DNA from 3 places in the Pseudoalteromonas sp. P1-13-1a genome. Region 1 is predicted to be linked to each of the others. Evidence: predicted binding sites of a transcription regulator. Region 1 holds the regulator's gene; each other region holds the start of a gene.
What was found. The regulator sigma-54, encoded in region 1, starts transcription at its own class of promoters, with help from an activator protein. The targets are predictions, from matches to a motif close to GTTGGCACGNNNNTNGNNT.
Positions count from the first base shown of each region.

Region 2: the regulator sigma-54 is predicted to act here: its motif matches at 7,366-7,384, upstream of flgJ (flagellar assembly peptidoglycan hydrolase FlgJ).
Region 3: the regulator sigma-54 is predicted to act here: its motif matches at 6,401-6,419, upstream of AN391_RS06865 (BON domain-containing protein).

Region 1 is NZ_LKDV01000003.1:91,227-101,807, forward strand. Features, by position in the region: gene AN391_RS04035 (calcium/sodium antiporter) at 162-1,130, shown strand; gene AN391_RS04040 (KpsF/GutQ family sugar-phosphate isomerase) at 1,133-2,104, shown strand; gene kdsC (3-deoxy-manno-octulosonate-8-phosphatase KdsC) at 2,105-2,656, shown strand; gene lptC (LPS export ABC transporter periplasmic protein LptC) at 2,653-3,207, shown strand; gene lptA (lipopolysaccharide transport periplasmic protein LptA) at 3,197-3,745, shown strand; gene lptB (LPS export ABC transporter ATP-binding protein) at 3,742-4,467, shown strand; gene AN391_RS04065 (RNA polymerase factor sigma-54) at 4,537-6,036, shown strand; gene hpf (ribosome hibernation promoting factor) at 6,064-6,351, shown strand; gene AN391_RS04075 (PTS sugar transporter subunit IIA) at 6,356-6,808, shown strand; gene rapZ (RNase adapter RapZ) at 6,828-7,673, shown strand; gene AN391_RS04085 (HPr family phosphocarrier protein) at 7,714-7,986, shown strand; gene mgtE (magnesium transporter) at 8,125-9,483, shown strand; gene AN391_RS04095 (zinc-dependent metalloprotease) at 9,530-10,581, opposite strand, start outside.
Region 2 is NZ_LKDV01000046.1:9,021-19,601, forward strand. Features, by position in the region: gene AN391_RS18685 (protein-glutamate O-methyltransferase CheR) at 1-646, shown strand, start outside; gene flgB (flagellar basal body rod protein FlgB) at 790-1,197, shown strand; gene flgC (flagellar basal body rod protein FlgC) at 1,203-1,634, shown strand; gene AN391_RS18700 (flagellar hook assembly protein FlgD) at 1,648-2,328, shown strand; gene flgE (flagellar hook protein FlgE) at 2,387-3,757, shown strand; gene AN391_RS18710 (flagellar basal body rod protein FlgF) at 3,934-4,677, shown strand; gene flgG (flagellar basal-body rod protein FlgG) at 4,699-5,487, shown strand; gene flgH (flagellar basal body L-ring protein FlgH) at 5,508-6,191, shown strand; gene AN391_RS18725 (flagellar basal body P-ring protein FlgI) at 6,203-7,297, shown strand; gene flgJ (flagellar assembly peptidoglycan hydrolase FlgJ) at 7,422-8,438, shown strand; gene flgK (flagellar hook-associated protein FlgK) at 8,440-10,446, shown strand; gene flgL (flagellar hook-associated protein FlgL) at 10,449-10,581, shown strand, end outside.
Region 3 is NZ_LKDV01000007.1:79,035-89,615, forward strand. Features, by position in the region: gene secD (protein translocase subunit SecD) at 1-3, shown strand, start outside; gene secF (protein translocase subunit SecF) at 13-960, shown strand; gene AN391_RS06840 (bifunctional diguanylate cyclase/phosphodiesterase) at 1,099-2,883, shown strand; gene AN391_RS06845 (ABC transporter substrate-binding protein) at 2,899-3,708, shown strand; gene suhB (inositol-1-monophosphatase) at 3,760-4,563, opposite strand; gene AN391_RS06855 (VOC family protein) at 4,996-5,412, shown strand; gene AN391_RS06860 (LiaF domain-containing protein) at 5,481-6,137, opposite strand; gene AN391_RS06865 (BON domain-containing protein) at 6,455-7,021, shown strand; gene AN391_RS20360 (YqaE/Pmp3 family membrane protein) at 7,086-7,244, shown strand; tRNA gene AN391_RS06870 (tRNA-Ile) at 7,514-7,590, shown strand; gene AN391_RS06875 (DUF4437 domain-containing protein) at 7,887-8,708, opposite strand; gene AN391_RS06880 (LysR family transcriptional regulator) at 8,852-9,805, shown strand; gene AN391_RS06885 (methyl-accepting chemotaxis protein) at 10,003-10,581, shown strand, end outside.

The sequences.
Region 1 (10,581 bases):
TACAAAAAGCGCTGTAAGGCTGAAGTAAATTGCCTTAACCTTTGCTTAAGCGCATAAAATTCGCACACTGCTATAGTAGACCCCACTCTTTTGCTTATACTTTCATGTTGGCTTTTGTTACTATTCGCGCCATCTGTATTTTGAACATCTGGCTTAACATAATGGTTACCTCGTTTGTTATTTTAATTCTTGGTTTTACTGCACTTGTATGGAGCGCCGACCGATTTGTATACGGTGCGGCTGCGCTTGCTAAAAACTTTGGAGTGCCCACTTTAATAGTTGGCTTAACGGTTGTTGCTATGGGTTCTTCGGCCCCTGAAATGATGGTGTCTGCATCGGCTGCTCTGGCCAATAAAACCGACACAGCGGTAGGTAACGCGGTGGGCTCAAATATAACAAATATATTACTTGTGTTAGGGATAACTGCACTGCTGCGCCCGCTGAGTGTTTCCTCAAGTACGTTAAAACGCGAAATGCCGCTCGTAATGTTGGCATCATTGGCTACGTGGTATGTGTTTTCAGATAACTACTTTTCACTCACCGAAGGTATCGCCTTATTAGTCGCTTTTATTGTGTTTATTGGTGGTTTAATTATTGTATCCCTACGAGCTAAAAACCAAGATGATCCATTTGTTTCAGAAGCATGCGATGAAGTCCCTAATGATGTTCCCACTAAAAAAGCAATATTTTGGCTTATTGTCGGTATGGTTTTATTGCCTGTAAGCTCCCATTTTTTAGTTGGTTCAGCTGTCGATATAGCAAAATACTTTGGTTTAAGCGATTTAGTTATTGGTTTAACTATTATTGCCATTGGCACAAGCTTGCCTGAACTTGCGGCTTCTGTTGCAGGCGTTCTTAAAAACGAAGACGATTTAGCGCTAGGTAATATTGTTGGCTCAAATATATTTAATATTCTAGCGGTATTGCCGCTTGCAGGTATTATTAACCCATCAGTGGTCGACCCATCACTTGCAAACCGCGACATACTTATTATGTTGGGTGCAACGCTTGCGCTTATTATTATGTCATTGAACTTTAGAGGTTCTCAGCGTATCAATAGAGTAGAAGGTGGTCTATTACTCATCGCATTTTTGGCGTACCAAGGTTATATTTTTAGTCAAGTAGGGTAACAATGGCACAACTAAACTTTATAGAGCAAGGTTTACGCGTATTAAACATAGAACGCCAAGCGCTTGCGGATATTAAACAATACGTTGATGAAAACTTTAATAATGCGTGTCAGGCCATGTTTGATTGCCAAGGCCGCATTATTGTTATTGGTATGGGTAAATCAGGCCATATTGGTAATAAAATTGCTGCTACCCTTGCCAGTACAGGCAGCCCTGCTTTTTTTGTTCACCCAGGCGAAGCAAGTCATGGTGATTTAGGCATGATAACCAAAAATGATGTGGTTATGCTTATATCAAACTCGGGCGAAACCAGTGAAGTACTAAATATTATTCCGGTGCTAAAACGCCTCGGTGCAAAAATAATATCGATGACGGGCAACCCGCTTTCTACTATGGCAACACTTGCCGATGTGCACGTATGCATAAAGGTAGAACAAGAAGCATGTTTGTTAGGTTTAGCGCCAACAGCAAGCACCACAGCCACTTTAGCAATGGGTGATGCAATGGCGGTTGCGCTTTTAGAAGCACGCGGTTTTACCGCCGATGACTTTGCACTCTCTCACCCTGGCGGCAGCTTAGGTAAGCGATTGTTGCTCACTTTAAAAGATGTAATGCACAGCGGCACAAACACCCCTATTATAGGTGTAACGCAAACAATTAAAGACGCGTTAATAGAAATGTCTGCCAAAGGGCTAGGCATGACTGCTATTGTAGATAACAATCAACAGCTTGCTGGCCTTTTTACCGACGGCGACTTACGTCGTATTTTAGAGCAAAAAGTTGATATACATAACACCGCTATTAACCAAGTTATGACTAAGTCATGCACCACCGCCACGGCCGATATGCTTGCAGCAGAAGCACTAAATATAATGGAAAATAAGCGGATTAATGGTTTAATCATAGTTAATGAGCAAAACCAGCCTGTGGGCGCCTTAAATATGCAAGACCTCTTAAAAGCAGGAGTATTATAAATGCAATTTAAAGATCTCTATCAACCGCTAAGCGATGATGCCAGAGCACGCGCCAAAAAAGTAAAACTACTCATATGCGATATTGATGGTGTATTTTCTGATGGCCGAATTTACCTCGGTAACCAAGGCGAAGAGTTAAAAGCATTTAATACAAAAGATGGTTTTGGCATTAAGGCACTGATCAATAGCGGTTTTGAAGTTGCGGTTATTACGGGGCGTCATTCAAAAATAGTGCAAGCTCGCATGAGCAGCTTAACCGTACAGCATATTTATCAAGGCCAAGAAGACAAACTTATTGCTTATCAAGAACTCAAAAACACTTTAAAGTTAACTGATGAACAAATAGCCTATATTGGCGATGATGGACCTGACATGCCCGTCATGGAGCGCGTTGGTTTTGCCGTCGCAGTAAACGATGCGCACCCGCTAATTAAACGCTTATCGCATTACACTACACAAATGCCTGGTGGCTTTGGTGCAGTGAGAGAGCTCACAGATTTACTCATGCTCGAAAACGGTATAGCACTTACTACACAAGGTACCAGTTCATGAATGCAGCACGCGTTATACTCAGTGTGTTATTCATCGGCTGTATGGTTTGGCTTTGGTACCCTTATTTTACGCAAAGCAATGTAGCACCAGAGCAAGAACCAGAAGTCATTGCAAAGCCTGATTACACCGCTATAGAGCTTAAGCAAACAACCTATGACGAGCAAGGTAAAATAAGCCATAAAGTTACCGCGGCTAAAATGGAGCTGTACCAACAACTTGGTTTTACATTTTTTGAAAAGCCTATTTTTACTTTATATAACGAAACACAAACATGGCGAATAAACGCTGACGAAGCAACGCTTTACGAAGATAAACAACTTATTTTAGAAGGCAACGTGGTTGCCAAAAATTTAGTTGATAACGCCATGATAGATAACATCAATGCCGACAACATCGAAGTCGACATTAAAGCGCTAACAATGCGCTCTGAGCAGCCAGTGGTTGTCACTGGGCCAAATTTAAAGATTGTCGGTAAAGGCCTTGAAGCCGATTTAAAAACCGCAGTAATAAAACTAATTAACCATACGCGAACAATATATTATGACCAATAAACTCACTAAAATACTTATTATCCCATCGCTGATGCTGGCATTTAGCGCTTCTGCTGCTGAGCCTGCTGCTCAACCGCCAGCAAACCAAATTTCTATTAGTGCAGACCGTCAAGAAGGTCAACTTAAAGAAAACGTAGGTATTTTTGAAAAAAACGTCGAAATTGTGCATGGGAACCGCAAAATTACAGCCGACCGACTCGAAGTACATAAACGTGAAGACCTAGGGGATAACAAACAACTGCTTATTGCCACTGGCAGCCCTGCCTACTTCGAAGAAAAACAAGACGATGGTACCGTAATGAGTGCCAGTGCAAACGAAGTACGTTACGACGTAGCAAAGCGCTTTTTAACACTTGTTGGGGATGCCGAAGTCGCGCAAGCCGGTCAAAAAATTAATGCTAAAAGTATTACCTACGATATGCAGCAGCAGCTTATTAGCGCAGAAAAAGACGAAAACTCAACGGATCGTGTCCACACAATTTTAGTGCCTGTTGAAGCAAATATTAAAGAAAAAACAGGTAACGAAGGTCAACCATGAGCACCTTAAAAGCAGAACTATTAGCAAAAAGCTATAAAGGCCGCCAAGTTGTAAAAAATGTAGGCCTTGAGGTAGAAGCCGGCAGCATAGTGGGCTTATTAGGCCCTAATGGCGCAGGTAAAACCACCACCTTTTACATGATTGTAGGGTTAGTACCTAGCGACAAAGGTAAAATATCTATTGATGATAACGACATCACGTTATTACCTATGCACAGTCGTGCTCGCTTAGGCATTGGCTATTTGCCGCAAGAGTCATCTATATTTAGAAAGCTAACAGTTTATCAAAATTTAATGGCTATTTTAGAAACGCGCAAAGAGCTAAATAAAGCCGCGCGAGAAGAAACGCTTAACAACTTACTTGATGAATTTAGCATTCAACATATACGTGATAGCCAAGGTATGGCGCTTTCTGGTGGTGAACGCCGCCGTGTAGAGATAGCCAGAGCACTCGCAGCGAACCCTAAATTTATTTTGTTGGATGAGCCTTTTGCTGGTGTTGATCCGATTTCAGTGTTAGATATAAAGAAAATAATAGAACATCTTAAAAATCGTGGCATTGGCGTATTAATTACCGATCACAATGTAAGAGAAACCCTTGATGTTTGTGAAAAAGCCTACATTGTTTCTCATGGGGAGCTAATTGCATCTGGCACCCCAGAACACGTATTAAATGACAAAACTGTACGCGATGTTTATTTAGGCGAGCAATTTAGGCTGTAACATTTAAGCCACACCTACAAGCATCTGCTAATATTAATTATAACAACATAAAAGGATTGTTAGAGATACATGAGGCAATCATTACAGCTGCGCATGGGCCAGCAACTTACAATGACTCCACAATTGCAACAAGCGATTCGCTTGCTGCAGCTCAGTACATTGGATCTCCAGCAAGAAATACAAGAAGCACTGGATAGCAACCCGCTATTAGAAGTAGAAGAGCAAGATTACACGGAAGAGTCGGCTGGAAAAAATGAACAAAAAGCAGATACGGATGATGTAACCGTAAGCGCATCGGCTGATGATACAACCAGTGAATACGAGCAAGACAGTGGTGAAGCTTTAAATAAAGACACCGTTAGCGATGATATGGCGATGGATGTAACTTGGGATGAGTACATGAGTGCAGCCCCTGCGGCATCTTCAGGCCCAATGCCAGAAGATGAGTCTATTTATCAGGGCGCCTCTACTGAAACGCTACATGAGTACTTAATGTGGCAACTTCAGCTTACTCCTTTTAGCCCCACTGATGAAGCTATTGCTATAGCCATTGTAGAAGCTGTAGATGACTCGGGTATTTTAACGCTAAGTTGTGAAGAAATTTTAGAAAGCTTTAACCAAGAAAACGATGACGACGTTGAGGTTGAACTGGATGAAATAGAAGCCGTTTTAAAACGTATTCAATTATTCGACCCTGTAGGTATAGCCGCGCGAAGCTTACAGGAGTGCTTGTGTATTCAGCTTAATCAGTTTGATAAAGACACCCCTTTTATAGAACAAACTAAAATGATCTTAACCGATCACATTGATCTATTAGCGGCACGCGACTATCGTACATTAATGAAAAAGACTAAGCTTAAAGAAGACGAGCTTAAAGAGGTCATGACTCTTATACATACCCTCAACCCAAAACCTGCAGATACAATAGTAAGGGAAGAGTCTGAGTATGTCATACCGGATGTATCAGTTAAAAAAATTAAGGGCCGTTGGGTGGTAGAGCTAAACCCAGATAGCATGCCAAAAATACGCGTAAATAGTCAGTATGCGGCCATGTCACGTACCGTAAAATCTAGTGGAGATAGCCAGTTTATTCGCTCTCATCTGCAAGAAGCTAAATGGTTTATAAAAAGTCTTGAAAGCAGAAACGACACGCTGCTAAAAGTAACAAACTGTATTGTAAAACAGCAACAAGCGTTTTTTGAACATGGCCCCGAAGCCATGAAACCAATGGTTTTAAACGATGTTGCTGAAATGGTAGAAATGCACGAATCAACAATTTCGCGTGTTACTACGCAAAAATATATGCATACGCCACGTGGTATTTTTGAGCTTAAATATTTTTTCTCAAGCCACGTAAGCACTGAAAACGGCGGCGAATGTTCGTCAACCGCAATACGTGCCTTAATTAAAAAGCTAATTGCCGCGGAAAACTCAGCCAAACCATTGAGTGATAGTAAAATTGCGGATATATTGGCAGAGCAAGGAATTAAAGTAGCTAGACGCACAATAGCAAAATACCGTGAATCGCTAGCTATTCCACCGTCAAATCAGAGAAAGAGTTTGATATAAGACGTAAAAAACAAAGAGGAAATGCTTATGCAACTAAACCTAACTGGTCGTCACGTAGAAGTAACTGATTCACTTAGAGACTATGTAAATAATAAATTTGCAAAGCTAGAAAGGCACTCAGATCATATTAGCAATGTGCATGTCATTCTCGATGTAGAAAAACTCAACCAAAAAGCAGAAGCGACTATTCATGTAAGCGGCGCAGATTTATTTGCCTCAACAGAGCACCAAGATATGTATGCTGCTATAGACTCGTTGATTGACAAGCTCGATCGTCAAGTCATAAAACATAAAGAGAAGCTTGCTAGACACTAATATTATGAAATTAAGTACATTAGTATGCCAGGACTGCAGCAAAGCTGCGGTCCTTTTTAGTAGTAAAAAAAGAATTTTAGAATTTATCAGTGAGCTGGCTCATGAAAAGCTCCCTTACTTACCGCAACAGGATATTCTTAATGCGCTAGCTAGCAGAGAAAAACTAGGTAGTACGGGTATTGGCCGCGGTATCGCAATTCCGCATGGCAGAATGGGTGGCGTAGAAGAACCGCTTGCGTTAGTACTCGTTAGTGACAAGCCTGTAAACTTTGATGCTATTGATAACTGTCCTGTTGATATTTTTGTTGCACTCATCGTACCAGATGGCGATAACCAGCAGCACCTAAAGACTCTAGCAACCATAGCTGATAAACTGAGCAATAGAGAATTTTGCAAACAGCTGCGAAACGCTAAAACCGATGCAGAACTGTATCAAGTAATTGTTGATCAATCGTAGTAAATACTAAGGGCTATAAATGGAGTTAATAATCATAAGCGGCCGTTCCGGTTCAGGTAAATCGGTTGCTTTACGTGTGGTTGAAGATTTAGGCTATTATTGCGTAGATAATATCCCGGTCAACCTGCTGCCCTCTTTAGTACGTAGTGTTTCAGATAACTATGACAAAATAGCTGTTAGTATCGATGTTCGTAATATCCCCAAAGAACAAGACGAGTTTAACGATATTCTCGAGTACCTACCGGACTTTGCTAAACCCACTCTGTTTTATTTAGACAGTGATGATCAAACACTCATAAAACGTTTTTCAGAAACACGCAGATTACACCCTTTATCCATCGATTCATTGCCGCTCGACTTAGCAATAAAAAAAGAAAAAGAGCTGCTTGATGTACTTGTAACCCGCGCAGACTTTATGCTTGATACGACTGATTTAAGTGTTCACCAATTGGCTGAGTCAATTCGCGAAAAAATACTCGGAAAAAAAGATAAACAACTAATTGTAACGTTTGAATCGTTTGGTTTTAAACACGGCATACCTAAAGAAGCTGATTATGTATTTGATGCTCGCTTTTTGCCAAATCCGCATTGGGAGCCTGAACTTAAACCGCTTACAGGTCTTGATCAACCTGTAAAAGACTTTTTGGCAAACCACAGCATAGTGCAAAAATTTACTTGGCAAATTCAAACATTTGTACAAACTTGGTTACCACACTTAGAGCGCAATAACCGCAGCTACCTGACTATTGCAATAGGTTGTACGGGTGGACAACACCGCTCAGTTTATTTAGCCCAAACTATAGGTGAGAGCTTTGCAATGACACATCCAAATGTAAAAATTAGGCACCGTGAGCAAGAAAAGTAACCTTAAAATAATAACCTGTTCAGTTTAGGTATAGTAATTTATGCGTTGTGAAGACACGTTTTTAATAAAAAATAAATTAGGCTTACACGCCAGAGCGGCAACGGTCCTTGCGCAATTAGCTGTGCAATTTGATGCTAAAATTACCTTACATCAAGATGATAAAGAAGCCGCTGGTGATAGCGTATTAGCCTTAATGCTACTCGAAAGTAGTAAAGGCAAAGAAGTTAAAGTTGTATGTGAAGGCCCAGACTCAGAAAAGGCTTTGCATGCGGTCGGACAATTAATCGCACAGCGATTTAACGAACAAGAATAAACGTTTAATTACCAAGCTTACTCATACATTTTTGCTTTATACCCTGATTTGTGTAGCTTGGTAAATGAATAGTGTTTAATTAGATTAATCACAATGCGGTTAATCGCCTCCCCTCGTATATAAAAAATTAGGATGCCAATGCCAGAAGCGTTTGAACAAGACTACCCACTGCAACAACTAAAACAGGTGACTAAATCACTTAATAGTGGGCAATTTGTTCAAGTAAGACGCATGCTAGCAAAAACGGCCCCGTGTGATACTGCCCTTTTACTTGAATCCTCTCCGCATAAAATTAGACGCATGCTTTGGCAGCTGGTTGACCCAGATGTACAAGGGGACGTGCTAGAAGAGCTCTCTGAAGATGTACGTTTAGGCATCATTGCCCAAATGGAACCTGAGCATATTGCCGCCGCCACTGAGGATATGGGCCACGATGATTTAGGTGAAGTACTACGTAGCCTACCTGACACCGTGTATAAAGATGTAGTTAGCGCGATGGACACGCAAGACCGTGAACGTGCGACACAGGCTTTATCATACCAAGAACGCTCTGCAGGCGCGCTAATGAACACCGATACGGTGACCATTCGCCCAGACGTTACACTTGATGTTGTACTGCGTTATATTAGGCTGCGAGGTGAGCTACCAGAAGGCACTGATGATTTATACGTTGTTGATAAGCACAACTGCTTTTTAGGTGCGTTATCACTTAGTACGCTTTTAACTAATCCGCCTGAAAAAATTGTTCAAGATTTAATGGATGAAGACTGTGAGTCTATCCCTATCTCGATGGATGAAAGTGAGGTCGCTCAATTATTTGAACGCCACAACTGGATATCTGCACCGGTAGTCGATGATAACGCACACTTGCTTGGACGTGTCACTATTGATGATATTGTTGATGTTATTCGTGAAGATGCTGAGCATAGCTTATTAAGCTTAGCGGGTCTTGATGATGAAGAAGATACCTTTGCACCTGTTTTAAAAAGTTCAAAAAAACGCTCAGTATGGCTTGGCGTTAACTTACTTACCGCCCTGGCTGCTGCCTTTGTGGCCAGCTTTTTTGAAAGTACCTTAGACATTCTCCCTATTTTAGCTGTACTCAATGGCATAGTGCCCTCAATGGGTGGTGTAGCAGGTAGTCAGTCCTTAACACTGGTTATTCGCGGTATAGCTGTGGGGCACATTAATCAAACTAACCAACGTTTTTTAATGGCTAAAGAATTGGCCATAGGCGCATTAAACGGGATTATTTGGTCATTACTTATTGCTGGTGTAATTGCACTTTGGCAGTGGGATTTTATGCTTGGCGGCGTGCTCGCATTTGCTATGTTTATGAATCTTGTAGTAGCGGGTGTTGCTGGCGCATGTATTCCTATTTTATTGAAAAAAATGAATATAGACCCTGCACTTGCCGGCAGTGTTGTACTAACAACTGTGACTGATATTGTTGGTATTTTTGCCTTTTTAGGCACAGCAACGTGGCTACTTATTTAGCAACCTAACCCTAGGTTAAGTAGCCACTATTAGTTAAAACGTAAAATTATATTGGTGAGCCTGGTGGCATTGGTAAATTAGTAAAGTTTTCAGGCCACTTACCAGCTTTTATAAACTGTTTAATTTGCTCTGCTAAATACTGCTTAAACGCGCTTTCGCCGACACTGGTGTTACTCAGCATTGAATTTTGATTGTACTCATCACTCAACTTAACTAAGTAGTAACGTAACTGCGCTTGCACCTCTGGGCTTACTTTATCGCTTGCCACTAAATCGGCTATATTTTTTGCAGTTAAAAACTGTACACGTTGAGTGACTTTACCTTTCATCGTATTAGGTGAAGACACATTAAACACGTGACTGTAAAGCTGCTCAAGCAACTCATCTAAGCTATAGAAATTGTAATTACGCACTTGTTGTTGAGCTAAACGATTTAAACGCTGTGGGTTTAATAATAAAGATAAGCTATGCTGTGCAGCGACTTCTGGTAAAGCCATTGCATCAAGTGTTAAACCTGTGCGTCCAGTTATGCTTTCGCGCGATTTAGACTCCCCATAGGCCTTTGGCGGAATAAGCGCTAACACTGACTCGGGCAAAATTAAATTAGCGGGTTTTAATGTGGATAAAATAGCATTTACCGCTTCTTGCTGCTGCGCTTTTGCAACCACTTGTGCGCCCTTAACAGGTGAATTGTCGCGTGTTTCGTACTCGTAATTAACCCCCGCTATAAGTTTAACTGCAGCCTCTACTTGATAGCGATGAAATAAATAGAGCGGCACAAGTTTTTCTTCTAACTGCGAAAGAGCATCGCCCGTTTTAATGTTGTTAATGCCAAATTGCGAAAGCGCTTTTTTACGTACATTAAGCACTCTAAGTAGCTCTTGCGCTGGGTTAGTACCGTTATCCCATAAGTGTGCTGTAGGGTGTGCACCGCCCTTAGCGCGTGCGTCACTGTCAGATATAAACTCAAGCCCCTTGGCTTTGTTCTCTTTTATTATTGCAGCAAGTTCAGCGCTTTCGTCCTGATTAGTAAAGTCGCTGTAACCATATTTAATAACTTGGGTATCCCATACACCCATACCACTTGCATAGCCTCGAG
Region 2 (10,581 bases), on a different contig from region 1:
GCGGCAACTTAGAGCCGCAGTGGTTGACGCCATGACCACAAATGAAACATTGTGGTTTAGGGATCAATACCCATTTGAGCTGTTAAAAAATAAATTGTTCCCTGAGTTCAAAGACACTCGCCGGCCAGTAAAAATTTGGTCAGCGGCCAGCTCTTCAGGTCAAGAGCCATACTCTATTGCCATGTCGGTTGCTGAGTTTCAAGCGCAGCAGCCGGGTGTGCTACGTATGGGCGCACAAATTATTGGTACTGATATTTCTAATACAATGCTCGATATGTGTAAAAATGCAGAATATGATGCGCTGGCATTAGCGCGAGGGCTCTCAGCAGAACGCCGTAAAAAGTACTTTATGGATAGCGGCAATGGAATGGCAAAAGTTGTCGATTCAGTCAGAAAGCAGGTGAGCTTTAGACATTTAAACTTGCTCGACTCTTATGCCTTAATGGGCAAGTTCGATATTATTTTTTGCCGCAACGTACTTATTTATTTTTCACCAGAGGTTAAAGCAAAAATTATTAGCCAGTTTGCCCAAGCACTAAACCCAAAAGGGTATTTGTTTTTAGGTGCATCAGAGTCAATGACTGGCTTAAGTAACGAGTTCGACATGGTTCGTTGTAACCCCGGAATCATCTACCAAAAAAAATAACGCCTCTTCCTTCCCATTAAAAAACGACGCTTTGTGCGTCGTTTTTTCTTTAATAACAACCTCCTATAAAAAAGTAACCTTATTCAAAACTACTGGCTTATTAATTGCTTTAACTTAGTTAAGTCAATTTTTTGGAGAATGTTATGGCTATCAGTTTTGATAAAGCATTAGGTGTCCATCCGCATGCGATGTTGATCCGCTCACAGCGGGCAGAAGTGCTTGCCACAAATATAGCGAATGCTGATACGCCTGGCTATAAAGCAAAAGATATTGACTTTGCCTCTGCATTAAAAGCGGCAAGGTCAACTCAGCAAAGCGGCAATAGCATGGTCACAACCAATGAAAAACACATTGCTGGCGGTACTCGCAGCGTAGGTGGTTCTGAATTATTTCGCACTCCAAATCAAGGAGATACAGGCGATGGTAACTCAGTTGATATACAGGTGGAACGAAACTTGTATACACAGAATGCGATGGAGTATCAGGCAAGCCTGCAATTTTTAAGTAGTAAATTTAAGGGCCTGAATAAAGCGCTCGGTAGTCAAGGGTAATAATTATGAGTTTATATAATGTTTTTGATATTTCAGGCAGTGGTATGAGTGCGCAAAATGTGCGCCTAAATACTACCGCGAGTAATATTTCGAATGCTAATACAATAAGTTCATCCCAAGACAAAACATACCGAGCTCGCCAACCTGTATTTGCTGCCGAGCTGACTAAAGCGTCTGCCTCAGCCAGTAACCCTCAGGGCTCCGCTGTTGGTGTTAAAGTGTTGGGGATTGTTGAGAGTAACAAACCACTACAAATTGAATATAACCCTAATCACCCAAGTGCGGATGAAAATGGCTATATCTATAAACCCAACGTTAATGTTGTTGAGGAGATGGCAAATATGATCTCTGCATCTCGCTCATATCAAACAAACGTGCAAGTTGCCGATGCAGCTAAGCAAATGTTAAGCAAAACGCTGTTACTTGGGCAGCGATAACCGAGGGTAGGTTATGAGTAACGATATTAGTACTAGTTCATCTTTTATGGACTCGATTACTTGGCAAGAGACTCAAGTAGCGACTTCCACTGAAGAGAGCGATGCGTTAACACAGGAAGATTTTTTCTCGTTGCTAACTCAGCAGCTATCGTATCAGGATCCGAGTAATCCGGCTGATAACGATCAGATGATTGCGCAAATGACTAATTTTACCATGGCGCAAGGTATCACAGATTTAAACACAAATTTTGAGTCGCTTGCCTCTTCAATGACTTCAAACTCTGCTTTACAAGCATCAACCCTGGTTGGTAAACAAGCGCTTTTAGAATCTAATACGCTTGAACTTGGCGAAAGTGGCGAGGCAAAAGGATCGGCAGTTGCTGAAGAAGCCGTTGATAATTTAAAAATTAAAGTCACAGATGCCTCTGGGCAACTGGTTAGAACTATCGATATGGGTTCGCAAGCAGCGGGTGCTGTGCGCTTTAGTTGGGATGGGAATAACGAATCTGGCGAACGCCTACCAGAGGGCGAATACACGATTACTGCAGAGGGCAGTACCAACGGCGAGTTTTCAAGCTTACCGGTAGCCACATTCAAAAACATTGAAAGCGTTAATATCAACGGCTCTAGTGGCATTATTATTAACACCAAAGAGGGTGCGGTTAGGTTGACAGATGTCGCAGAGATCGCATAACCATTTAAAAGTATTTCGCCTGCTAGCAGGCTATTAGATTAAAAGTTAGAGGTGAATTATGAGCTTTAATATCGCACTTACAGGCCTAGCTGCCGCTCAAAAAGACTTAGACGTAACAGCAAATAATATTGCTAACGTAAATACCACTGGTTTTAAAGAATCGCGGGCTGAATTTGCTGATGTATATGCTGCATCTGTGTTTAGCGCAGGTAAAACCAAAAATGGTGATGGTGTGCAAACTACCATGGTTGCACAGCAATTTCATCAAGGCTCACTGCAATTTACTAACAACTCGTTAGACTTAGCGATTACCGGCGAAGGTTACTTTGCAATGACCGATGATATTTCATCGCAAGATTTAACCTATACTCGTGCAGGTGCATTTAAGCTTAATCAAGACAATTTTATGGTTGACGCCAAAGGTAATTATTTACAAGCTTTTCCGGTTGATGCATCAAGTGGGGACACCACATCGGTAAGTCTAAGTACAACTAACCCAATTCAAATTCCTGATTCATCTGGTTCGCCTCGCGCTACAGAAAACGTATTTTTGTCATTTAATTTAGATGCAACAGCAGATGCTACAGGCCTTGCTTTTGACCCTACATCAAATGGTACGTATAACTCGTCAACGTCTACAACCGTTTACGACTCATTAGGTGAACCACATATTCTGCAATACTTTTTTGTAAAAGAAGAGGATGCCGCCTCGGGTGGTACTGATAACAGCTGGGAGGTATACGCAACCTTAGATGGGAAAGTTGTAGATGGTACATCAGGTGCAGAGCAAACTACTACACCTTATACACCGATTGCTACACTTGGCTTCGACTCTAGTGGTTTACCTGCGACAACCAACGGTATAGCAAATACTAACGCCACAACATTTGACGAAATTAATTTGCCGGCAGGTGCAGGCACTGGTTTATCGTCAATGCTTGATAACGGCGCGACATTTCCAAGCACGGGTATTGAGTTAAATTGGCGAGATGAAAATAACACAGCAGGACGTATTCCCACTCAGTACTCAAGTGGTTTTGAAGTAAAAGCCCTTGACCAAGATGGCTCTACAGTCGGTCGTTTAGCGGGTATTGATATTGGCACAGACGGCAAAATTGTGGCCTCGTACAGTAATGGTGATTCAACCTACTTAGGGCAAGTGGCTATGGTACGCTTTCCAAACTCACAAGGTTTATCGCAAGTAGGCGATACCAGCTGGAAGCAAAGTATTGACTCTGGCGAGCCGGTAGCCGGTGAAGCAGGTTCGGGTACTTTTGGTAGTATTAATTCATCTGCACTTGAGCAATCAAATACCAACTTAACAAACGAATTAGTTGATTTGATTACCGCTCAACGTAACTACCAAGCAAACTCTCGAGCGCTTGAAGTTAACTCAACAATTCAGCAAAGTATTTTGCAGATTCGATAAGTTAACACTATTTTTGGTTAAGATTTTAAGGCTGCATTTTTGCAGCCTTTTTTATACCTAATACCACAAAAATAGCCTAGCTGAACCGTTCAATACCTTCCTTATATTGCGTCAAATTTAATCTGGCACCTATTTTGCATTTATCAACTCAGAGATTTTTTATGTGAGTCGATGTTATGGACAAAATGGTCTACATTGCGGCCTCTGGCGCTAAGCAAAGCCTACAGGGGCTTGCACTTAAAGCCAATAATTTGGCAAACGCAAATACCACAGGTTTTAAAGCTGACTTCGCGCAAGCGCGTTCTATGCAAGCATTTGGCGAGGGCTTGCCGACCCGAGTGTTTTCTATGCAAGAGCGACCTGGTTCTAACATGACCTCTGGCGGCATAATAGAAACAGGGCGAGATTTAGACATTGCCATGAGCGATAACGCCTGGCTCGCTGTTCAAGATGACTCAGGGAATGAAGCCTACACTAAAGTTGGTACGCTGAACATTACTGCACAAGGCATGTTAGTAACGAGCCATGGTCGTCAAGTTATTGGCGAAGGTGGCCCCGTAATTCTACCTGTCCCTATTGAAAAAATAAGCTTTAGTGCAGATGGCGCCATTCAGGTTCGCCCGCAAGGCGCACCAGCCAATTTTTTAGAAGAAGTAGACACGCTACGTGTTGTTGAAGGAAACAGCAGGCAGCTTGAAAAAGGTAACGATGGTTTATTTAGACCAGTACCTGGGCAAACCGTTGATACCTCTGAAAATGTAAAAGTATTAAGTGGTGCACTGGAAATGTCTAACGTTAATCCAGTTCACGAAATGGTCGATATGATCAACCACCAACGTCAATTTGAGTTACAAGTAAAACTAATGAAAACAGCTGAAGAGATTGACGAACGTCAAGATCAGTTGATGCGCATAGTTTAACTTTAAAATGAGGGCATACTTATGAATCCTGCATTGTGGATAAGTAAAACAGGGCTAGACGCTCAACAAACTGATATTTCAGTTATTTCAAATAATTTGGCGAATGCCAGTACCGTAGGTTACAAAAAGAGCCGCGCTATTTTTGAAGATTTACTGTATCAAAACATCAACCAACCTGGCGGGCGATCATCACAAGATACTGAGTTACCATCTGGCCTAATGCTTGGTGCCGGTGCAAAAGTGGTTGCTAACCAAAAAGAGTTTACGCAGGGCAATATGCTCACCACTGAAAATTCACTTGATTGGATGATCTCAGGCGAAGGCTTTTTTGAAGTGTTGCAACCTGATGGCAATATTGCCTATTCGCGTAATGGACAATTTACTACCGATGAAGACGGCCGCATTGTTACTTCAGGCGCTGGCTTTGTTGTTCAGCCCGAAATGAACGTACCGGATGATGCGCAATCAATTACGGTTTCTCAAGATGGTGAAGTATCTGTACGTGTTGCAGGGCAAGCCGATAATGTGGTGATTGGTCAGCTAACAATTAGCGACTTTATTAATCCATCTGGTCTTGAGCCAATTGGTCAAAACCTTTACACCGAAACGGCTGTTAGTGGTGCGCCTGTGCAAGGTAATCCAGGCGTAGAAGGGTTGGGTACTATTATTCAGGGCTCGCTTGAAACATCAAACGTTAATGTAACAGAAGAACTGGTAAACCTTATCGAAACACAACGTGTTTACGAAATGAATTCAAAAGTAATCTCAGCCGTTGACGAAATGATGAGCTACATCAATCAACAGTTATAATCGTGCACAAGGGGATAGTTATGCGTAAAGTTATTTTATTTGCCGCAGGCACCTTATTTTTAAGTGGCTGTGTTTCTACGCAAAATAGTGAAGTGGTTCAAGACGACCCATACTACGCACCCATGTACCCAGAGCCTGTAGCAGAGCCTGTTGTTGCAACAGGTTCGCTATTTAATACCAACACATTTAATGACCTGTATTCAGATAAAAAAGCGCTTAGAACAGGCGATATAATTACCGTTAAGCTTGAAGAGTCAACACAAGCTACAAAAGCCGCAAAAACTGAAACTGACAAAGAAACCGACGCCAGTTTGGACCCCATTATTGGATTAGGTGGCTTACCTGTAAATATAGGTGGCGACAGTATTCAGTTTGGTATTGGTAGTGATTCATCATTTACCGGTGACTCTAAATCAAATCAGTCAAACAGTTTAGTGGGTGATATTTCTGTAAATGTTATGCGTGTTTTACCCAATGGTAACTTAGTTATCCGTGGTGAAAAATGGCTAACACTTAACACTGGCGAAGAGTTTATTAGGCTCGAAGGGCTAGTTCGCCCGCAAGATGTAAGTGCCGATAACACGGTTGAGTCGAATAGAATTGCGAATGCCCGCATCCAGTATTCAGGTAAAGGGCAAACACAAGAGGCGCAAAGCCCAGGGTGGTTAACACGTTTCTTCAGTAGCTCGTTATTTCCATTTTAAAGGATAGTAGTATGAAAAACATTAAAGCGTTTATTTTGATCATACTGCTAGGCTGGCAATTTTCTGCCAGCGCGGAACGAATAAAAGATGTTTCTATGGTTGAAGGGGTCCGTGCCAACCAATTGGTTGGCTATGGTTTAGTGGTGGGGCTACCTGGCACAGGGGAGCAAAACTCTTACACGCAACAAAGTTTTAGGGGCATGCTAAACAGTTTTGGAATTACCTTACCTTCAACGCAAAGCCCTAAAATTAAAAATGTAGCTGCAGTGGCAGTTCATGCTGAGCTGCCGCCGTTCAGAAAGCCAGGGCAAACAATTGATATTACGGTTTCTTCTATTGGCAGTGCAGGGAGTTTACGTGGCGGCACATTACTACAAACTTTCTTGAAAGGGGTTGATGGTAACGTATACGCCATAGCACAAGGCAGCTTAATAGTAGGGGGTTTAGGTGCACAAGGGCTTGATGGCAGTAAAGTGGTTATTAATACCCCAACCGTCGGCCGCGTACCAAACGGAGCTACTGTTGAGCGCGAAGTTAAAAGTCCTTTTATGCAAGGCGACTACATTACGTTTAACTTAAATCGTCCAGACTTTACTACTGCAAAACGTCTAGAAAAAACAATCAATGATTTAGTTGGTCCTAATAGTGCACAGGCGATTGATGCAGCCTCAGTACGCGTTATTGCCCCGCGTGATGCATCGCAAAGGGTGTCTTATTTATCAACGCTTGAAAACCTAGAGTTTAAGCCTGCTGACACCTCTGCAAAAATCATTGTTAATTCACGCACAGGCACAATTGTCATTGGCAAAAATGTGAAGTTACAGCCTGCGGCAATAACCCACGGCGGCCTAACAGTTACGATTGCTGAACAGCAAAATGTAACGCAGCCTAATCCGTTAGCAGAAGGCGAAACCGTCGTTACACAGCAAAGTATTATTGACGTTAACCAAGATGATTCTCGTGCGTTTGTATTTAACCCAGGCGTCAGCTTAGATGACTTAGTGCGTGCTATAAATGAAGTAGGTGCAGCACCTGGCGATTTAATGGCTATTTTAGAAGCCCTTAAAGAAGCGGGTGCAATTAACGGACAGCTTGTTGTTATTTAAATTATTAAAAGCTCGGTGTTACAACAATGTAGCCGAGCTTTTTTAATAAAACCTGCCTTTAAAATGCCTTTGGCTTAATTTTTGCATTTATCGAAGTATTATTCATTTTTGTGTCAAAAAGCTGATGGAAACAAATCACCTCGATAAGCAAAACTTTTTTGATTTAAGTAATCTTAATACTTTACGTCAAGACGCCTTAAACAGCGGTGATGCATCTACTGATGCCTCTAAAGCGGCGCTTAAAAAAGCAGCGGCACAATTTGAAGCTATTTTTACGCAGATGCTTCTAAAAGGCATGCGTAAAGCTAACGAAGCATTTGAAGATGAAGACAGCCCGTTTAACTCTAGCGGCGTAAAGTTTTTTGAAGAAATGCACGATCAGCAGCTCTCTTCTGAGCTTTCATCAAATGGGTCTTTAGGCTTGGCTGATTTAATTGTGCAGCAGCTCTCTCCAGAGGCTGAAAACTTTATGCCTGGCTCAGTGTTAAGAACAACCAACGACTTTATCAGTGATAAACGCGCAGGCTCTGAACTACCCCACGAAGAACTGAATAATGTTGAGCAAGTAAATAAAGACGACTTAGCCCTCAGCAGCGAAGCAACAGACACTAAAACCCCAACACAGCCTGTACAGCAACCGACATTTAATAATGCTGGAGAATTTGTGAGTGCAGTGTGGGAGCATGCCAAAACAGCGGCCGAAAAAATAGGTTTAAACCCTGCAGTGATGGTCGCTCAGGCGGCCCTTGAGACTGGTTGGGGCAAGCATATTATTAATAAAAGTGACGGTAATAGCTCAAATAACCTGTTTAATATTAAATCAGATAAAAGCTGGGAAGGCGACAAAGCAAGTAAAGTAACGCTTGAATTTGAGCAAGGCACGCCTGTTAAAAAGCAAGCAAGTTTTAGAGCTTATGATTCTATAAAAGAAAGCGTAAACGACTTTGTCGATTTTTTAACGCAAAACCCACGTTACGAAGAAGCATTACAAAAAACAGCACAGCCAAACGAATTTTTAGATTCGCTACAAAAAGCAGGCTATGCAACGGACCCTAATTACGCGAGCAAAATAAAAAAAGTGCTAAATAGTAGTGAGCTTAAAAATATTGCAACAAGCGCGTTTACCCAAGGAGTGAAGTAATATGTCGTTTAGTTTATTAAATATTGCCAGTTCAGGGGTGCGTTCAAGTTCTGAACTGTTGCAAACGACCAGTAAAAACATCACCAATGTAAATACCGAAGGCTACGTACGTGAGCGCACTGAATTTACCACTATGGTAGATAACCAAGTAGGGCGCGGCGAAACATATCGGTTATTGAACGAATTTGCCCAGTCGCAGTTAAACCGCGATACGTCAAATAAATCGTTTTTTGATCAATTCGTAACAGAAGCCAACCGTGTTGATACTATTTTTTCGGAAGAGTCTAACAACTTATCAACCGGCATAAATTCATTATTTAATAACGTGCAAGAGGCGCTAAATCAGCCGTCTTCATCAGTTGCTCGTTCACTCGTAATGACCGATGCGCAAAGTTTAGTTGATCAAATGGACAGGCTCTCAGGTATTGTGCTTGAGCAACAAGGTATAGTGAATGAGCAGCTTGAGATTTTTTCTGAAGAAGCCAACTCACTCATCCAAAATATAAATACGTTAAACCAAGAAATTGCAGTCGTAAATGGTACTAATAACGCATCAGACGCGAGTTCTATTTATAACCAGCGCGACTTAGCTATTCGTGAATTATCAGAGCTCGTAGATATAGAAACACTCGATGGCCCTAATGGCGAAAAACTCGTATTTATGGGCAGCGGTGAGTCTTTAGTTATGGAAAACGGTACATTTAACTTGTTTTCTTTGTCGGGCGACCCCGATCCTAATTTTAAAGAATTGACGCTTGATGTTAATGGCGGCAAAGCCGTGCCGCTAGAAATAGATGCAAGCAAATTAAAAGGCAAAATTGGCGGCTTGCTGGCTTTTAGAGACGACATACTTGTGCCTGCACAAAACCAGATTGGCCAAATGGGATTGGCAATTGCAGATGCGTTCAACGAGCAAAATAAATTGGGTATGGATGCTAACGGTGAGCTAGGCGGTGATATTTTTACTATACCTACCGTGGGCGCTTATGCATACCAAGATAATACCGGCGGTGCCAGTTTAACTGCCACGCTTGAGGCCGGTAAGGGCAGTGAACTGCCTGCCAGCGACTTTATTGTTACTTATACCGCTAATGCAAATGAAGTGAGCATTCAGCCCGTTGATAATAAAGGGGAGCCGATAGGCAGCGCTTCTTTAGCAACGATACCGCCATCTGGTGTCATCGACTCAGACGACATTACAAGTGGGGAGTCGTTTGGTTTACAAATTAATGTAGCAGGTACAGGTAATACCGGTGATCAGTTTCAAATTAAACTTAACTCTGAAGCGGCAAACAGTATTTCCCTTGCGACAAGCCGCGGTGAAGACTTAGCTCTGGCATCGCCTATTCGTACAGCTAACAGTATAGATAATGTAGGCACTGCCACTATTTCAGCTGGAGAAGTAACAAGCGTTACATCGGGTGGCTTTACCACCGCCCCTAGTTTAGCCAATGGTGATATCACTCTTGTTAAAACGGGCGCTGCAAATGAATACCAAATTACAGATGCAAATGGCACCACAACCTTTACTATAACGCCACCGGCAGAGGGTATACTGGCTCAGGCTGGTGCACCTTATAGCAACTATGGCTTTGACTTTGACATTGAAGGCACGCCAGCCACTGGAGACACTTTCACCCTTGAATTTAACGAAGGCGGCTTTGATGATAACCGCAATGGTTTAAAGCTCGCTGATTTACAAAATGGCGAATTAGTGCGTAAAAATGTAGTGACAACAGCAGCAGCTGATAATCACGACACATTTAATCAAGCCTATTCGGGGTTAGTGAGTGATATTGGCGTAGTCACTGGTCAAGCCATTACCAGTGCCAGTGCATTTGATGCATTAGCCCAGCAATCTGAAGCCTGGTATGAATCGCTCTCGGGTGTAAACCTTGATGAAGAAGCTGCCAATTTACTACGTTTTCAACAATCATATTCGGCATCAGCTCAAGTATTGGCTGCTGCCCAAGAAGTTTTTGACACCTTATTAAGTGCGGCGAGGTAATTATGCGTTTATCAAATAACTTAATGTATCAAAACAACATTAATAAAATACTCGATAACCAACAAAGTGTTGCTAATGCACAAGAGCAAGTAACAACAGGTAAAAAATACTTAACTACCTCAGAAGCACCTGCCG
Region 3 (10,581 bases), on a different contig from region 1:
TAAGGAGCGGACATGCAAATTTTAAGTTTGGGTGGTAAAACCCTACGTTTCATGTCACTTCGTAAAGTGGCAATGGGTTTTTCTACGCTATTAATTTTAGCGTCGTTTGCCTCAATTTTTATCAAAGGTTTAAACTTTGGTTTAGATTTTACTGGCGGTACTGCTGTAGAGGTTGGTTTTTCGCAACCTGCAGATTTGAAAAAAGTACGCTCAGTATTAGCTGAAAACGGTTTTGCCGATGCCTCAGTGCAGCTGTTTGGTTCTAGCCAAGATATTTTGGTGCGTTTAGCGCCGCGCGGCAGTGAAGTAAAAGCCGAAGTTATTGGTAATCAAGTGATTACTGCCTTAAAGCAAGCTGATGAAAGCGTAGTAATGCGCCGTATTGAGTTTGTAGGTCCAAGCGTAGGGGAAGACTTAAAAGAGCAGGGTGGCCTTGCCATGTTAACTGCGCTTATTTGTATTTTGATTTACGTGGCATTTCGCTTTGAGTGGCGTTTTGCTGTGGGCGCAGTGGGGGCATTACTACACGATGTAATTATTACTGTTGGCTTGTTTTCTGTATTAGGGTTAGAGTTTGACTTAACTATTTTAGCGGCCATATTGGCGGTAATTGGTTACTCACTTAACGATACTATTGTGGTATCTGACCGTATTCGTGAAAACTTCCGTAAAGTACGCATCGACGACACGATTGAAATTATCGACATGTCGTTAACGCAAACACTTAATCGTACACTTGTAACGTCAATCACCACCATTTTGGTATTGATTGCGCTATTTGTGTGGGGCGGACAAACCATTCACGGTTTTGCTACTGCCTTGTTATTTGGTGTGTTTATTGGTACTTATTCTTCAGTTTACGTTGCAAGCTCGGTAGCGATTACCATGGGCGTAAGTAAAGAAGATTTAATACCCGAAGTGGTAGAAAAAGAAGGCGCCGACCTAGACGCATTGCCGTAATAGAGTCAACGCTTAAAAAAAACCGCTCAATTGAGCGGTTTTTTATTGCGTGGTACTTAATACACATGCAATAAAATTGTCATACAGGCTTGCTACTTTAATGCCCCAATTAAACAACAATCAGGTTTTGCAGTGGCAATGCAGCGCAAAGTACTAGACTATATTTTAATTAATGGTGAAATAACCACGTTATTTCAGCCTATTTTTGATATAGCTAATCAAGCAATTATAGGTTACGAAGCGCTAAGCCGTGGGCCCAAAAACAGCCCTTTAGAAATGCCTAACCGATTATTTTCAGCAGCCAGCGAGCACGCTTTAATTTCAGAACTTGAGCTATTGTGTCGCTCAAAAGCAATTGAAAATTTTGTAAAGCTTAACTTAAGCGGTAAGTTATTTTTAAATGTAAGTCCTAAAACGTTGCTCGACCCTTGCCACCCAAAGGGTGAAACTCTTCACTTAACAGAGCAATTTGGCTTAGCAGCAAACCGCGTAGTAATTGAGGTAACAGAGCAAGAAAAGGTCGACGATGGCTTTTTATTATTAAAAACAATTGCACATTACCGGGAGCTGGGTTTTACCATTGCCATTGATGACTTAGGTGCTGGTTACTCGGGGTTAAAGCAATGGTCTGAACTCTGCCCCGACTTTGTAAAAATAGATCGTTACTTTATTGATCATTGTGATGAAAGCGAAGTTAAAAAAGAATTTTTGAAATCGATTACGGTACTAGCAAAAGCAACAAACACCGCGGTCATAGCCGAAGGCATAGAAAGAGTGGAAGAGCTTGCCTATGTTAAAAGCTTAGGAATAGCAAATGTACAAGGGTTTTTACTGGAAAAACCAAACACAACCCCCAGCCTTGATTACAGCTCAGCGCAATTACACTCATTAAACTTTAAGCAGTCAAATAATACATTTGATCAATCAATGGCGATTGGTTGGCTTGCTATTACACAAGAAGCAATAGGCAGCGAAACCCGTTGCAAAGATGCCCATACGCTATTTGAAAAAGACAAGTCTGTGATGAGCCTAGCGGTGTTAAATAAAACTGGCCAGCCTGTTGGATTACTCCATAAAGATCAGCTTACAGAAGTGTTTGCCGCGCCTTATGGCCATGCTCTTTACGACAAGTGCCCCGTCACCGATTTTATGGATAAACAGCCTTTAGTGGTGGATGAAAATCAGCTTCTCGACGCTGTGAGCCAGCAAATTACAGAGCAAGACTTTGATATTCGTCGCCACATTGTGATCACGCGTGATAGACGTTACCTTGGGCTTGCCCCCTTACGTGATATTTTAAAACACATAACAGAAGAAAAAATTCGTCATGCCCAGCATGCTAATCCGTTAACCATGCTCCCTGGAAATGTGGCGATTAATGAGGCAATAGAGCAACGGCTACGCTCTCAAAGTGCGTTTTCGCTGGCTTATATAGATCTTAATCATTTTAAGCAATTTAATGATTTATACGGCTATGCCAGTGGAGATAGTGTGATCAAGTTATTGGCAGATGTAATTGTGCAAGCCTGCGAAAACAGTGCTAACTTTGTAGGACATATAGGTGGTGATGACTTTATGGTGGTGTTTGCTCAATCAGATGCTGTGCATATTTGTAATACCGTAATTGAGCAATTTGAACTGCAATCACGCACTTTTTTTACGCCTGAGCACATTAAGAGCAAAGGTTACTGGGCTACAAATCGTGAGGGAGAAAAGCAATTTGTACCTTTACTAACGTTATCAATTGGCCTTGTGGAGCCCGACTTACAGGAATGTAAAAACAGCCATCAAGTTGCAGCGTTGGCAACAGATGCTAAAAAAGAGGCTAAGCGGTATCGCCATAGTTATTTGTTTATATGCAAGCGCAGAAAACCTGCGCCAGCCCTAGTGCGCCTAGCACCAGAAAATAAACAGGTAGTATAAAAATAGGTAATTATTATGTTGCCATTAAAAATTGTCGTTGGTGGGTTTGCTTTATTTGCAATTAGCTTTTTTACGCATGGGGTTGAAGTTGTTAATGTTGCTCAAAAGCAAAGTGTGCAAAATGCACGCGAAGAATACCTAAGTGAACTATTAACACGCGCGCTAGAGCGGGCCAATTATCCTGTAGATATAAAAATGCAGCCAGTGAGCTTGCAGCAACAACGTGATTTAATTGAGTTAGATAAAACAGGGTTAGATATTTATTGGAGCATGAGTAGCCCCGAGCGAGAGGCGCGGGCAATAGCGGTTAAAATACCCTTATTTAAAGGGTTTATAGGTAAGCGCGTTTTGCTAACCAGTAAAAAAAATGTTGGAAAATTTAAAGGTATTACTACTTTAGCGCAGTTAATGGAGCTCTCTGCAGTGCAAGGGCATGATTGGCCAGATACAAAAATAATGGCCTATAACGGCTTACCTGTAAGGCCGCTGAGTAACTATCAAGCTATGTTTACGCTTACCAGCCGGGGACGAATCGATTACTTTCCACGATCATTTATCGAAGTTAATTCTGAATTGGTTGCTAATGCACAAAGTAACTTAGTTATTGTGCCTAATTTATTTATTAGTTACCCCACGGGTATTTATTACTTTGTTGTTAGTAGTAAACCTGCTTTAGCGCAGGCTATAGAGCGGGGGCTAAAAAAAATGCAAAACAGTGGTGAGTTTGATGCGTTGTTTGATGAGTATTTTGCAAAAGATATAAACTCACTCCCTTTTACTAAAGGATACGTCACAGAATTAAAGCTTGATAACCCTTACTTTTAAAACAAAAAAGGAGCCTCAGGCTCCTTTTATTATACAGTTAACCGCACTTTATTAGCGAAGTAACGACTCAGATAATACCGGGCGAATTTCGCGGATAATTGCTTGAGTAAGCTTAGGGGCTCCACAAATAATGTTGCCGCTATGGTTGTAGTTAATACCACCTGCAAAATCAACAACCATGCCGCCAGCTTCTTTTACAAGTAACTCGCCAGCTGCTGTATCCCAAGGTTTTAAACCAATTTCAAAAAAGCCATCAACACGGCCCGCGGCTACATATGCCATATCAAGGGCAGCAGAGCCTGCACGGCGAATGTCTGCAGTGTGTACAAATAAAGCTTTAAATGCATCTGAGTATGCATCTAAGTGATGCTTTTGTTTAAACGGAAAGCCTGTTGCTAAAATTGAACCAGCTAACTCTACGGTTTTAGTCACCCGTAAACGTTTGCTGTTTAGTTGTGCGCCTTGGCCACGAGATGCAGTGAAAAGTTCGCCACGAATTGGATCGTAAATTACAGCTTGGTCTAAACGACCTTTTACTTTTAGTGCGATAGAAACCGCGAAATGAGGGATACCCTTGATGAAGTTAGTTGTGCCATCAAGTGGGTCAACAATCCATTGGTAATCTGCATCTTTGCCTTTGTGCTCACCTAGCTCCTCACCAACAATGCAGTGGTCTGGGTAAGATTTTAAAATTGTATCACGAATTACGGCTTCGGCTTCTTTATCAATGTTGGTCACTAAATCGTTAGTGCCTTTTTGTTGAATTTCAACTTTTGATAAATCTTCACTTGCGCGAAGTAAAATTTTGCCTGCGTTGCGCGCAGCGCGAACCGCAATGTTTAACATTGGATGCATGGTATTACCTTTGGGTTGTAAAAGAACGTTTATATATTTAAGCCGGCGTATTTTAGCGACTTTTGCCATAAAGTAAACAATAAACCCCAAATACTTTTGTGTGTTTTTTGTACTACCTTGAAACACCTATATATTTATTCATTTAAAATTTTATAAATAACTTGAGCTTTGGGTAATAAACCTATCTCCAGCTGCTATTTTTAGTGCTAACAGTGCTGATTTTACTTGCAATAGGCCTGCTCTTGATACGTGAATTTGCCTTGTTTTCATTGTAAATATTTGGCCAAAGAAAATTAATTCAAACATCACAATAGTTCATTATGTTAGTAAATATCTTAGTCGGGGGACGGGTAAAAAAATAAAAAAGTGCTTTACCTAAAGTTAGCTTGAGGTTTTATCTTATTTTTAAGCAATTAACTAAGGTAAATAATAATGAAATTAGAACACGTACATTTAGTAGTAAACGATATAGACGCAATGCTTACATTTTACCGAGCAGCGTTTCCGTATTGGTCAATTAGAAGTGAAGGTAACAACACGTGGTATGGCAAACCTAAGCGCTGGGTACATTTTGGTGACGATAATCACTACATGGCTATAAGCGACAACGGCGAGCATAAAAACAGAGATTTGACAGGGCATCAAGTCGGGCTAGCGCATTTTGCCTACGTTACAAATAACTTAGACGCTGTTATACAACGCTTAAAAAACGCCGGATTTAGCGCTGATAAAATGGGGGCGGAAAACCCATTTAGAAAAAACGTATACTACTTAGACCCAGCAGGGTTTGAGGTTGAGTTTGTGCAGTATATGAGTGACATTCCAAGCGAGCGAAATAACGACTTATAAAAAGAGTATTAAAAAGAGGACAGAAAAGCGCTCAATAGGGCTTTTCTATCCCCTACACTTTATGTGCACTATTTATTGTTCACGCCAAGCTGCGCTTTTAAGTCATTAGCAAAGCTTATAAACTTTTCTTTTATAGTACGCTTTACTTTAACCTCTACAGAGCCTAATACAGTCCTTCCTTCAATCTGAATTGTGGGGCCTTGGCGCTTATTCAGCGAGACCGTTTTATTTTCAAAGCTGCCCATTATACAAAACATTTTTGAAACCACATTAACGTGCTCTGGTACGTATATTTCTTCACTTCCAAAATAACAGCTGACGTGAATAGTGACGTGTTGGTGAGTGAATATGGCATCGGTAAAGTCGAGCACAATTGACCCCATATAATTTTGGATATAAATATCTTTAGGCACAACCCATTGGCCGCTACGTTCGCTTGAGCCCAAAATGCTTTTTAACGTTAGGCTTTCATTTTCGCCTTGTTGTGTACTGTAGTTAGGCGCGAACTGAGTTTGTTTTTGAGCAGTATACTGTGTATCGGCATGTAGAGTTAAATCCTCAACTAAGCCAAGTAGAGCCGTGTTGTCGGTTGTATCCATAGCGCTGTCTAGGCGCCTTTCGAAGGCTTCAGCAGATATCTCACCATGGCTGTAATTATAAATAAGTTGATCTATCACTTGCTCACGAACTTGCTCTATTGGGCGGTCTTCAATTTTTACAGACATGGGATTAATCCTTTTATATTTGCATTATCGTTTTATTAGCAAGCCATATACCAATATTAAAGTTATTGTATATCAATCACTTATTCTTTATTCGAGTTCCGTTGTTTTACTATATTAACGATAAATTAACCAAAACAGCAATATAATCGTTATTTTTACCACTTAAGAAAGTTTTACCTAATAGCCTGTAAATGTTTACTCAGCTGTATTTCTATTTATAGCTCATGAAACGTCTAAGTGTATGAATTTAATTGATAAATAAAGTTGGCCTAAAGCTCGCATATATAAAAGTGTCTTTAATCAAAAGGAGAAAGATTATGAAAACATTTAACAAATCTATGATTGCGGCTTTAGTTTTAGGTACTACAGCTATGGGTGCTCAAGCGGGCACGTGGGAAAATGAAAGTAAAGATGCTTGGATTGATGGTAAGGCAGAAACAGTGCTTCTTATGAACACTAATCTAAACAACTTTGACATTAACACTGATGTAAAAAATGGCAAGGTAGTACTTACAGGTAAAGTAAACAGCGACCTTGATAAAGAACTAGCTGAAGAGCTTGTAATTAGCCTAGATGGCGTATCTGATGTAGAAAACAACCTAACTGTTGTGAAAAACATGGATATGGACGACAAAGATCGTAACACTATGGATGATGACGATAACGACTTAACTGACGCTAAAATCACCACAGTAATTACAACACGTTTCTTATTTGACTCAGAGGTTGACGGTACAGATATCGACGTTGATACCGACAACGGTATAGTAAAGCTTAAAGGTTCAGTTGAATCTGAAGCTGAAAAGCAGCTAGCAGTAAAAATTGCTAAAAATGCTGAAGACGTTCGTGACGTAGTAGATGAACTAACTATCGTTGCTGAATAATGCACTATACTAAAAGCCCAGCTTAGCTGGGCTTTTTGCTTGTCATTTTTAAAGGAGCTACATTATGGATATCATTCGTATAATATTGTCGATTTTATTACCGCCACTGGGTGTATTTTTACAAGTTGGTTTAGGTATGCACTTTTGGCTAAATATTTTACTAACTTTACTGGGTTACTTCCCTGGTTTAATTCACGCTATTTACATTATCGCTAAAAAATAATGTGTGGTGTGTTCAATGTGAGCCGGCCACTTTTTTATAATTATTAAAATTGTAAAAAAGCGGCTTGCATACTTCTGCATTTATTTTCCCACTATTTCCTGCCTATTCGCACGCAAAAAGATTACTATTTAAGCAGTCGGCTTACTGATTGTTAAAATAAAGGTTTTTGCTAGTGACAAGCCTTAAAAAACTTTTTATACTGCAACCCGCTTTAGTCGCTCAGTGGCTAAACGCTTCAAAAATTAACTACCGCGTAGTTATACAAAGTTGGCCCCTTAGCTCAGTTGGTTAGAGCACACGACTCATAATCGTTAGGTCCCCAGTTCGAGTCTGGGAGGGGCCACCATTTTAAATATCCTATAGTAATAACATTTCATTCAATGGCTTATAGCTACTTAGCCAATATCTTTAAGATAACTAATCATTTAGCATTTTAGGCAACAAGCTAGAACTGTAATTTAGATTTATCCCTCTATTTTATATTCTGCAATCAAGAAGGTAGTTATCTTGCTAGCGACAGCTGTTATTATAAGTCCTGCGGCTTTTTCAAAAACTGCTCGTTATAGCTTTTAAGTATTAATAAATGAAAAAGCGCACTAAACAGTGCGCTTTTTTATGCAATTTACTTTTTATAAGTAGCTTCTAATTAACTTGGTACTTACTGTTAGTACGAATGTAGATAGTTGCAGGTTTGTCGCTGTTATTTTCAAGCGAGTGGGTAAAGTTACCGGTTGATTCTACATAGCTGCCTGCGCTTAGGTTTTGCGCTTTATCTTGCTCGCTTGAGTTGTACTCAACGGCGCCGGCTATAACAACAGCACGAAATTCGCTTGCATCTGTTTTTATTTCACCTTTAAAGCCGGCAGGAAGTTTAATCATTGAGCCGTTCATGTCAGCTGTATTTCCCCAAAGGTAGGTTGTTTGCACGCCTTGGGCGTTAATGTTGTTTAAATCGCTGCTGTTTAACCACACCATGTTGTCTGCATGTAGGTTTAGCGGGCGCTCGCCATTATCAAACTGCTCTTTTGTGGGCTTTACCAAATAAGGGCCTGAGTCTATTTCTAGGTAAATTAAGTTAGTTTTGCTATTAGCTGCTGTAGTGTGGTTTTCACCTGCAGGTTGTGTCCAAAATGAACCCGCTGGCATCCACATTTTTTCAGCTGTTGGGTCGTCATTATGCATTTGTCCTTCAATAACGATACCGCGGTAGGTAATGTTGTGAATGTGTGGTGGAGATTCAAAGCCTTTTTTAAAGCGTACTAACATGCCTGTAGCAGTATTGGTTGTGCGATTTCCCCATAAATCTGCAGCGCCTGGGCTTTTATCTCCACGTAGTGGGTTTAAATAACCCCAATCAATATTGCTAGCGGCAACTACTTTTGATGCGCTTTGCTGTGCTAAAGCTGGCGTTGATATGAGTGTGGCAACCAGTGCAAGGGTTGATACATTAAGTGATAATTTCATTAAAAGCTCCGTTGAATTGGTATGCCGTATATAGTAAGACCTAAAATTCAGTCAATAAATGAGCATATATTAAATACACTTTCGCAAAAACGTGGATAATAACGTTATAGTTATGCAAGCTGTGAACGTAACAAGAGGGCGTGATGAAAATAGCCGATCTACAGGTATTATTGAAAGTGGCTGAGCTGCAATCCATTACTGCTGCTGCAAATCAATTGGACATGAGCTCATCTGCTGCTAGCGTTTCTTTAAAGCGGATAGAGCAGTCGCTTGGTGCACAATTATTTGTGCGCACAACAAGGCAAATACGCCTTACACCTGAAGGGGAGCGCTATTTACCTCTTTGCCAACAGGCGCTGGATTTGTTGCAGCAAGGGCAAGTACTTATTCATGAAGAGCAGCAATCAATTAGTGGTGAAGTACGAATCGCCGTGTCATCCGAAATGGGGCGCAACCTTATGCGGGTGTTACTTAATAACGTGATGGATAAACACAGCGAAGTGACGCTGCGCTTGCAAGCAAGCGACAGCCGCGCAGACTTTTACCGCGATGGTGTTGATGTTGCGCTGCGCGCCTTGACCAAAGAGGCTGCACAGGATTTAAATTTATATGGGTTTAAAATTTGTAACATTGCACATGTGCTGTGTGCCTCGCCTGATTATATTAACAAGCATGGTGAGCCTTCAGCCCCAGAGGATTTAGTGAATCACAATGCGCTGTTATATAAGCTTTATGAGGTAGTGCATGATGGGTGGGAGTTTTATAACGATAACCAAAAATATAAGGTTAAAATGAACAGCGACCGCGCTGTTAACGATGGCGATATAGTTAGACGTTGGTGTATTGATGGCACCGGGATTGCTAAAAAATCGGCCATTGATGTAGCAGAAGACTTATTGACTGGTAGGCTAAAAAGATTAATGCCTGATTACAAAATCCCCCTAACTGAAATGTGGTTAGTACTGCCTAGCCGCCAGCTAATAACGCCCGCCATTAGACTTATTCGTGATGAGTTAAAACACACTATTAGCCAATTAAGAAAAAACTTGATTGCGCAAGGGATAATCAACGAGCAAGAGTGGCCCGACTCACCTTAGTTTACTTTACGTGAGGTTAGTTTTAGCTAGCCTTGCGCCTTTAAAATTCAATTCGCTTTCCAGCGGTGGATTAAATTAAAATATACGCTCTTCTTTTATGTTCTATTTTTTCTAATTATTGGGCTTATTGCTCAGCTGATCCTATATTTATTCTAAGCAGGTGTTAGTTAAGCCCTTTATCCATTTACAGGTATCGTATGTTACTTAAACAAAAAGTTTATATTAGTCTTATTTTAGCTATTGTTGTGCCATTAGCGGTTTCTACGTTTTTATTTTCAAATAGTATTCAAAATCATACCGATGAAAAGCTCGCAAAGGTTGATTTACCTACCGCGCTGAGTGAAGTTAAAAGCAAAATTGAGCTTGAACTTGCCACTCCCATTATTGTTGCTAAAGAGATTGCGCAAAACAGCTTTGTTAAACAATGGCTAAGTAACGGTGAGAGTGAGCAAGCAAGGGCCGATTATATTAATTATTTAGCCAGCATTAAAAAAGATAACAACGCAGTTATTGCTTATATAATTTCTAAAAACAGTAACAACTATTACACAGATACTGGCATATCTAGAAAGATAGATAGAAATGAAGATGTATGGTTTGATCAGTTTTTATCCTCTAACAGACCCTTTGAAATAGCACTGGACATAGATAAAACCACAAATAGCATGGTGGTTTTTATTAACTATGCGCTACAAATTAATGGCGAGCGTACCGCCATTACGGGCGTAGGACGCTCGCTTGATTCTATGATCAACTTAATTAATGAATACCGTATT